Regions from separate parts of the Streptomyces sp. NBC_00237 genome, predicted to be linked through region 4. Evidence: riboswitches for the same ligand, from Rfam matches in the RefSeq annotation. Region 4 holds a riboswitch; each other region holds the start of a gene.

Region 1 (2,192 bases), 2.3 Mb from region 4:
GCTCCCCAGACGTACGGCTTGCCGATCTGCGCACGGGCGAAGGCGAGCACCTTCGCGGCTTTGGTGGAGTACGAGCTTCCGGAGCCCGTTCCCGAGCCGCTTCCGGAGCCGGAGCCGCTTCCGGAGCCGGAGCCGCTTCCGGAGCCGGAGTCGGAGCCTGATCCAGAGCCCTCTCCGGGCTTCTCCTTCTCCCGCTCCTTCTCCTTGGCGGCCTCCCGCGCCTGCTCCCGGGCCAGCTCGTCCGCCTTGCGCTTGGCCTCCGCCTCCCGCTCGCGCTCCAGCTCCGCCAGCCGCGCCTTCTCCTGCTCGGTCAGCCGCGACAGCAGCCCGCGCGCCTGCCCCAGCTTGTCCTGCACGTTCTGTTTGGACGTCCGGAGCGTGGCTTGCGCCGTGGTCAGCCGCTCCAGGCTGCGCGTCGCCTCACCCCGCTTCTTGGCGGCGGCCTCCTGCTGGGTGCTGTAGTCGCCGATGAGCTTCTGCTGCCGTTCGGTGGCCCGTGCCATCAGCCGCCGCGACTCGAAGTACGACTGCGGGTCGTCCGCGAGGAGCAGTGCGGCGGTGGACCCCACCGATCCGCTGCGGTACTGCGAGGCGGCGAGGGAGCCGAGCGTGCGCCGGGCCTGGTTGAGCTTGTCGGTGCGCTTGGCGACGTCGTCGAGGAGCGCGTCGACCCTGCCCTTCTGCTTGCGGGTGGCTTCCTTGGCCGCGTTGTACTCCTGGGTCGCCGCCCCGGCCTGCCGGTACAGCGCGTCCACCTTCTGCTGCACCTCCTCGACGGAGGGCTTCGGCGCGGCGGGGGCCGCCTGCGCGGACTGGGTGACGATGCCGACGGTCATCAGAGCGGCGGTCGTGACGCCGACGCCGGGTGTGGAGGTGCGTATCAACGACGTGGTGCGGGTGCGTGGCTTGCGATGCGATGCCAAAGCAGGCATTCCTTCCGTGGGCCGCCTACCGGGTTAGCTGTCGGGTTCGGGCAGGAGACAAGGAAGGCGCGCCCTACGGCCCGCGTGCGTGGGGGGTACGGGCCGATTCACCCCGGTGGTACGAGTGGGTCCCCGGTTCCGAACCGCCTTGCGGGCGGCGCGGATTCGGCGTGCGGCGACCGTTCCGGCGCGGTTCGCCGAGGGGGGTACGGGCCGCTCGCGCAGCACCGTAACGAATGGCTGTGACGGGTGGGAAGCCTGATGTTCGATATGCCCGATACGTTTTCGTGACCTTCGCGGGGGTGTGAGGAAGTCGTCACAGACGGTGGCGTCCGGCCCGCCCCGGCCCCGTACCACCGGCCCGCCGCGACCCCGTGCGACCGCCGTTGTGGCGGAATCCGGGCCGGGCTGTCAGTGGGGCCGCCTAGACTCGGTAGGCGATGAGCAGCCTCTTTGACGACAGCTTCCTGGCCGACCTCCAGAACAAGGACGAATCGGCCCCGCCGCCCCCGGAGGACACCGAAGAAGGTGCCCCTCCGGAGGAGGTTCCGCACGACCTCTTCGCGGGCGCCTTCGACGGTCCGCCGCCGCCCCGGGACGCGTACTACCGGGACGGCGCCCCCCGCCCGGTCACCGACCCGGCGGCGCTCCTCGACGGGCTGAACGAGAACCAGCGCGCCGCCGTCGTGCACGCCGGTTCGCCGCTGCTCATCGTGGCCGGAGCCGGTTCGGGCAAGACCCGCGTGCTCACCCACCGCATCGCGCACCTGCTCTCCGCGCGCGGTGTGCACCCCGGTCAGATCCTCGCGATCACCTTCACCAACAAGGCCGCGGCCGAGATGAAGGAGCGCGTCGAGGCGCTGGTCGGTCCGCGCGCCAACATGATGTGGGTGTCGACCTTCCACAGCGCGTGCGTGCGCATCCTGCGCCGCGAGTCCAAGAAGCTCGGCTTCACGTCGTCGTTCTCGATCTACGACGCCGCCGACTCCAAGCGCCTGATGGCCCTGGTCTGCCGCGACCTGGACCTCGACCCCAAGCGTTTCCCGCCGAAGTCCTTCAGCGCCAAGGTCTCCAACCTCAAGAACGAGCTGATAGACGAGGAGACCTTCGCCGGGCAGGCCGCCGACGGCTTCGAGAAGACCCTCGCCCAGGCGTACGCGATGTACCAGTCCCGCCTCCGCGAGGCGAACGCGCTGGACTTCGACGACATCATCATGACCACGGTGCACCTGCTCCAGGCGTTCCCGGACGTCGCCGAGCACTACCGGA
Region 2 (2,192 bases), on a different contig from region 4:
CGCTGGAGCGGGAGGGCACCCGGCGGGACGGGCTGGACGCGCTGGAGGGGTTCACGACGGCGGTGCTCGCGGAGATCCCGCGCGGCGAGGGCGTCGTACGGCTGGTGAACCGGGGGCATCCGGAGCCGCTGCTGTTGTACGCGGACGGCGAGCTGGACGTACTGGAGCCGGAGGAGTTCGCGCTGCCGCTGGGGATGGGGGACCTGGGGGACTGGCCGGACCGGGCGCGGGAGTTCACGTATCCGCCGGGGTCGACGCTGGTGTTCTACACCGACGGCCTCTCCGAGGCGCGGGACCAGGCGGGCGTCTTCTACGACCCGGCGGTGCGGCTGCGGCGCTCGCTCTTTCCCGGGCCCGAGGCCGTACTGGACGCGCTGACCAGTGATGTGCGCGTGCACACGGGCGGCAAGCAGACCGACGACATGGCGCTGCTCGCGGTGGGGCGGCCGGGGGTGGGGCAGCCGGGGCGGCGGCGGACGGTGGAGATCGTCAAGCGGCCGTAGGAGGAGGGCGGCGCGGCGGGGGATCACACCGGTGTGCACGGTCCGTCACGGGGTGTGCGCGACAGGGATCTCTTCACATAACAATTGACGATCTATCAGTTGTGGAGGGTTTGCGAGGGTGGGAAGGGTGGGGCGGAAGGGGTGGTTGGAGAGCCGTGCTTCCGCCCTGATTCGTTGTCATATCGCCCTGAATGTCATGGCCATGGGTGCGTGCGCAGCGTTAACGATCAAGAGGGACAGCTTGGAATTCCACTTGTGTGTCTATTAACGTTCGATAACGCAGTGCGGTCGTCCCAGCCGTCGTCAGAGGCGGCGCCGCGCGCGTGCGCCGAATTCCGTGAGGAAACCGGGGAACCACCATTTGGGGTGAATCGGGCTGAATTTGGCCCGTAGGAGACCTTCCTGCTCCGAACCCGTCAGCTAACCCGGTAGGCGAGAAGGAAGGAAAGGAGCGCGCCCCCGTGGCGTCCAACAGGTCTGCCTCCGCAGCCCCCGCTTTCTCGGCCCCTGGGTTCTCCTACCAGGCGTACGGCGTTCCGAACGACGACCACGAGGCGGGACCCGGCATCGGGGACACCGCCGTCCTGGCGCCGCAGGTCACGCATGCACCGCAGGATCCGCACTCACCCCAGGCGTCCCAGATCCCGCAGCAGCCTCGCGGAGGCTTCGAGGGCTTCGTGGAATTCGACGCTCCGGACGGCTCCGCGGCTCCCGCGGCCTCCGCCGAGGAGTGGAACCCCACCGCCGACACCCTCGCCCCCGTACGCGGCAAGCACCGGGTCGCCAAGCAGCGCGGCTCCCTCGCCCGCAGCTCCACGGTCCTGGGCGTCGGCGTCATCGCCGCCGTCGGTGCGGGCGGCATCGCCACGGCGCAGGACAAGCCCGCCGTGTCGATATCGCTGCCGGACCAGATCACCGAGTCCCTCGACTCGCTCGCCGACTCGCTGCCGGACGCCACGTCCCTGCCGGGCGTGGGCGCGCTGGTCGGGGATGCGGACACGGACGCCGATGACGATGACACAGCGGACGCGGGCGTCGCCGTCGCCGCGGCTCCGGCCGCCGCCACTCACGCCTCTGCCGGGGGCCAGTCCACCGGCGCCGGTGAGAGCCTGCGCGCCCGCATCCTCCAGCAGGCCGACCAGCAGCGCGCCGCCGCCGACGAGGCCGTCCGGCAGGAGGCCCGCGAGCAGGCCGTGAAGGACGCCGCCGCCGAGGCGAAGAAGGCCCAGAAGGCGGCCGACGCCAAGGCGGAGCAGGCCGAGAAGGAGCAGGCGGCGAAGGAGGCCAGGGAGAAGGCCGCAGCCGAGGCCAAGGCGGAGGCCGAGCGTCTCGCCAAGCTCGCCGCCAGCTTCTCGCTGCCCGTCTCCTCGTACACCCTCACCGCCACCTACGGGCAGGCCGGTTCGATGTGGTCCTCCGGGCAGCACACCGGCCTCGACTTCGCGGGCCAGGCGGGCACCCCGCTCAAGGCCGTGCACGGCGCGACCGTCAAGTCGGCGGGCTGGTCGGGGCCGTACGGCTACCGGATCGTGCTGGAACTCCAGGATGGCACCGAGGTCTGGTACGCCCACCTCTCGCAGATGAACGTCTCGGCGGGCCAGCAGGTCACCACGGGCCAGGTCATCGGCAACATGGGCGCCACCGGCAACGTCTCCGGCGTGCACCTGCACCTTGAGGTGCACACGCCCG
Region 3 (2,192 bases), 1.1 Mb from region 4:
AGGGCTACACCTACGGCGTGCGCGCCTTCGGCCAGGTGCTGCGCTCCGCCGAGGACGGCACGGGAGCCGCCATGCTGGCCATCAGCGGCTCCGTGGACACCGAGTCGACCGGGCCCGCCCTGGACGACCTCTGGAAGGTCCTGCGGACGCTGGCGGCCGGGGGTCTCACCGACGCCGAGCGTGACGTCGCCGTGCAGAACCTCGTCGGGGTGGCCCCGCTCAAGTACGAGACGGCCTCGGCGGTCGCGGGCACGCTGGCCGACCAGGTCGAGCAGCACCTGCCCGACGACTTCCAGGCCCAGCTGTACGCGCGGCTCGCCGCGACCGGCACCGTGGAGGCCACCGCCGCCGTGGTGAACGCCTTCCCGGTGGACAGGCTGGTCACGGTCCTGGTCGGGGACGCCTCGGTGATCGCGGATCCCGTACGGGCGCTGAACATCGGCGAGGTCACGGTCGTCACGGGCTGACTGACCGACTGACCGGCTGACCGGCTGACCGATCAAAGACCGATCCAAGGCCACCCGGGCAACCGGTGAAAAGCAGGACAAGTGGGGCCCCGTTGACTTCCGAGTCGTCGGGGTCCTCCTTTATGTCCGGTTTATTGGAGAGGTTGCCTGTCTGCCGTGTGGGCTCCTTCACAAAAGCGGCCGTCTGTTTGGTGATTGAAAGAAGGGCCGCTTAGCGTCGACCCGGCTGTCCGTCAGAGCGCGCCGCAACCGCGGCACCGGGCAGTCATCGCCGAGTCCCCGTCAGGCGCGAGCCTGGGGAGCCGGGGACCCAATCAGTCCCTGGGGTGAATCGGACGCCATCGCCCTTCACGGGCAGGTGGGGCCCGTAGGAGACCTTCCTGCTCCGAACCCGTCAGCTAACCCGGTAGGCGAGAAGGAAGGAAAGGAAACAGCCACTCCATGGCGTTCACCCGTGCCGCCGGGAAGCACCGGCGTCCCTCCGTGCTGTCGCGCAAGAGCGCCAACATCGCCGGAGTCGCCGCCCTCACCACGACCGGTGTCATCGGAACGCTGGCCCCGCAGGCCATCGCCGCCGAGCAGGACCTGGCCGCGGAAGACACCGGCTCCATCCGCGCCGTCGCGCTGGACCACTCCGCCGCAGGCACCCTGACCGCGCAGGTCGAGGCCCAGGCCCTCGCGCAGCAGGAGGTGCTGGACCAGGCCGAGGCCGAGCGCCAGGCGGAGATCAAGCGCAAGGCCGAGATCAAGCGCAAGGCCGAGGCGAAGGCCAAGAAGGAGCGCGAGGAGCGCGAGCGCGCCGCCCGCGAGGCCGAGCGCAAGCGCCTCAACACCTTCCGCCTGCCGGTCGCCGACTCGTACGTCTCCACGAGCTACAAGTCCGGCGGCTCCCTGTGGTCCTCCGGCAGCCACTCCGGCGTCGACTTCCACGCGTCCTCCGGCTCCTCCGTCGTCGCCGTCGGCTCCGGCACGGTCGTCGAGGCGGGCTGGGGCGGCGCGTACGGCAACAACGTCGTGATCCGGATGAACGACGGTTCGTACACCCAGTACGGCCACCTCGCCTCGATCAGCGTCTCGGTCGGCCAGAGCGTCGGCTCCGGCGACCAGATAGGTCTGTCCGGCTCGACCGGCAACTCCACGGGCCCGCACCTGCACTTCGAGGCCCGCACCTCGCCCGAGTACGGCTCGGACATCGACCCGGTCTCCTACCTGCGTCAGCACGGCGTCAGCGTCTGACCGCGCCTCCCGCTCGAAATGCCCCGGCTCCGTGTGAGCCGGGGCATTTCTCGTACCACGGCATGGCTGATTGCCGTACCGGCGAACCGCCTTCCGTAATTCCCGGTCGCTGCAATAGAGTTGACGGAACAATTCAGTGGGCAGACGGAGGTCCGGGCATGCGCATTCCCGCGCATTCGGTGTGTACGGCGATCCGCGACGACATCGTCTCCGGCGTCCTGCCGCGCGGCAGCAGGCTCACCGAGGAAGTGCTGGCCCGCCGGTACGGCGTCTCGCGCGTTCCCGTCCGCGAGGCGCTGCGCACCCTTCAGGCCGAGGGCTTCGTCACCACCCGGCGGCACGCGGGCGCCTGTGTCGCCGAGCCGACCGCCCAAGAGGCCGCCGACCTGCTGGAGATGCGGACGCTGCTGGAGCCGCTGGGCGCCGCGCGAGCGGCCTCCCGGCGCACCGACTCGCACCTCAAAGTGCTCCGTGGCCTGGTCAGGCTGG
Region 4 (2,192 bases):
AGGCCCTGTTCCAGGTAGGCGTCCGTGGTGCCCCAGGTCTCCTCGATGGTGTCGAAGGCCGCGTCCAGGTACTCCACGCGGGCATCGAAGAGCGGTGCGAGCAGGCTCATGACCTCGGCGTTCATCGCCTCGGGGGAGTCGCTGCCGCGACGCACCCTGTACCGGCGGTGCGGGTCGTTGGACTTCACGTAGTCCGCGCGGATCGCGTCCGGCTCCACGCCCACGGCCAGCAGCGTCACAGCGATCGCCAGACCCGCCCGGTCCTTGCCCGCCGCACAGTGCATCAGTGCCGGAACGCTGTCCTCCGCGAGCGCGTGCAGTACCCGGCTGTGCTCCGCCGTCCGCTCCGCGATCATGCGGCGGTACGAATCCGTCATGCGGGCCGCGGCCTTGCCGTCGGCGAGGACCTCGCGCAGCTGGTCGATGTTCCCGTCGCGCACCATCCGCCAGAACTCCGTGCCGTCCGCCGGGTCGCTCAGCGGGATGTTCACGTTCCGTACGCCCGTCAGCTCGACGTCCGGACCCTCCAGCCGCTGGTCCGCCGCATTGCGGAAGTCGAAGACCGTGTGGAGGGCGAGGGCGTCGAAGAACGCCGTGTCCGTCTCGGTGGCGTGCGCCAGGTGGCCGCTGCGGAAGAGCCGTCCGTAACGTGTCCGCCCGCCGTCGACGGTCGGCAGGCCGCCCACGTCGCGGAAGTTCCGTACACCTGCGAGATCCGGCTCGGCCGACGGCGATGCCTGCTGCGTCACGAGTGCTCCTCAAGGTCGTTCACCGACGCGGGCACGTCGGCGGACACTGGCCGACAATACGACAGACGTACGCCGATCCACCCCGAAATGGGGGCCCCGGGCAACCAACTCGGGGGATGCGGGAGGGCGAGTGAGCAGAATCATAGGGACGGCAGTGACTTCTGCTGCCGAAGCGTCAAACGGCAGGCCAGAGGCGGGAGATGGCGTCCGGGACGGTTGCTCGCGACCGGGAGAATCGTGGAGAAGGGGTGTCCGGGAGAAGGAGAAGGCGGGAACGGCTTGTTCAGGCGGTCCGCACTCGCTTACGGTCACCGTCAATCCGGGTGGACCGCCGAATCCTGCCACCGCTCGGAGTCCGCACCCACTTTCTTCGTGTGGCAGGAGCGGGGGACCCAGGTAGTACGCCGGACCCGGAGGACGAAAGTCCGCCGGTACGGCTTGGGGTGAAGCAGCGCTCCCACCGGAGCGAGGCCGGGCAGCTCCAGCCCGAACCCGACAGCTCACCTCGCAGGCGCCGGAGAGGAATCCGTCATGCCTGCAAAGGGTAAGCACCGCCGCCCGAAGCCCAGTTCCTCGCTCACCCGCGGCTTCGTCGCCGCCGGTACGGGCGGTGCGGCACTGGCCCTTCCGCTCATCGGCGCCACCGGGGCGCACGCCGTGGACAAGGGTGCGGCGCCTGTCGCGCTGCCGCAGGAGGCGCCGAAGGCGCAGATTCCGCAGCAGCGGACGGCCCCGCAGGCGCAGCAGCCGCAGAAGGCCGCGCCGCAGACCGACACCCGTACGTACTCCGTGGTGAGCGGCGACAGCCTGTCGAAGATCGCGGCGGACGAGGACGTGCGCGGCGGCTGGCAGAAGGTCTACAGCGACAACGAGAAGGTCGTCGGTGAGGATCCGTCGCTGATCTTCCCCGGCATGAAGCTCACCCTCGGCGGCAAGGCCCCGGCCGGGTCCGGCTCCTCGGCCTCCGCCGCCTCCGACCGGCAGGCGTCCGCCCCCGTCGCGCAGCAGCAGAAGACCGAGCGCGTGGAGCGTACGGAACAGCGCGCGGAGCAGCGGGCCGAGAAGCGCGTGGAGAAGAAGGCCGAGTCCCGGCGGACCGAGCGCCAGCAGTCCAAGAGCTCCGGCTTCTCCGCGCCCGTCCCCTCGGGCGTCTCCACCCCGTACCGCGCCTCCGGCGGCAGCTGGTCCAGCGGTTACCACACGGGTGTCGACTTCCGCGCGTCCTCCGGCACCCCGGTCAAGGCCGTCGGCGCGGGCACCGTGGTCTCCGCCGGTTGGGGCGGCGCGTACGGCAACGAGGTCGTCATCCGGCACAACGACGGCCGTTACTCGCAGTACGCGCACCTCTCCGTGCTGAACGTCCGCTCCGGCCAGGGCGTCTCCGGCGGCCAGCAGATCGGCTACTCCGGCTCCACCGGAAACTCCACGGGACCGCACCTCCAC

What was found. Region 4 has a riboswitch for cyclic di-AMP ahead of OG897_RS15550 (LysM peptidoglycan-binding domain-containing M23 family metallopeptidase). Riboswitches for the same ligand answer to the same signal wherever they lie in the genome.
Region 1: it holds a riboswitch for cyclic di-AMP, as region 4 does, so the genes downstream of both, OG897_RS25180 (C40 family peptidase) here and OG897_RS15550 (LysM peptidoglycan-binding domain-containing M23 family metallopeptidase) in region 4, are expected to answer to the same signal.
Region 2: it holds a riboswitch for cyclic di-AMP, as region 4 does, so the genes downstream of both, OG897_RS00065 (M23 family metallopeptidase) here and OG897_RS15550 (LysM peptidoglycan-binding domain-containing M23 family metallopeptidase) in region 4, are expected to answer to the same signal.
Region 3: it holds a riboswitch for cyclic di-AMP, as region 4 does, so the genes downstream of both, OG897_RS20005 (M23 family metallopeptidase) here and OG897_RS15550 (LysM peptidoglycan-binding domain-containing M23 family metallopeptidase) in region 4, are expected to answer to the same signal.

Annotation. Positions count from the first base shown of each region.
Region 1 is NZ_JAPEMT010000002.1:2,572,322-2,574,513, reverse strand. Features, by position in the region: gene OG897_RS25180 (C40 family peptidase) at 1-932, opposite strand, end outside; cyclic di-AMP (ydaO/yuaA leader) riboswitch at 930-1,104, opposite strand; gene pcrA (DNA helicase PcrA) at 1,364-2,192, shown strand, end outside.
Region 2 is NZ_JAPEMT010000001.1:18,597-20,788, reverse strand. Features, by position in the region: gene OG897_RS00070 (PP2C family protein-serine/threonine phosphatase) at 1-503, shown strand, start outside; cyclic di-AMP (ydaO/yuaA leader) riboswitch at 820-953, shown strand; gene OG897_RS00065 (M23 family metallopeptidase) at 1,181-2,192, shown strand, end outside.
Region 3 is NZ_JAPEMT010000002.1:1,374,158-1,376,349, reverse strand. Features, by position in the region: gene OG897_RS20010 (pitrilysin family protein) at 1-467, shown strand, start outside; cyclic di-AMP (ydaO/yuaA leader) riboswitch at 727-895, shown strand; gene OG897_RS20005 (M23 family metallopeptidase) at 909-1,703, shown strand; gene OG897_RS20000 (GntR family transcriptional regulator) at 1,862-2,192, shown strand, end outside.
Region 4 is NZ_JAPEMT010000002.1:264,683-266,874, reverse strand. Features, by position in the region: gene OG897_RS15555 (tyrosine-protein phosphatase) at 1-749, opposite strand, end outside; cyclic di-AMP (ydaO/yuaA leader) riboswitch at 1,069-1,276, shown strand; gene OG897_RS15550 (LysM peptidoglycan-binding domain-containing M23 family metallopeptidase) at 1,281-2,192, shown strand, end outside.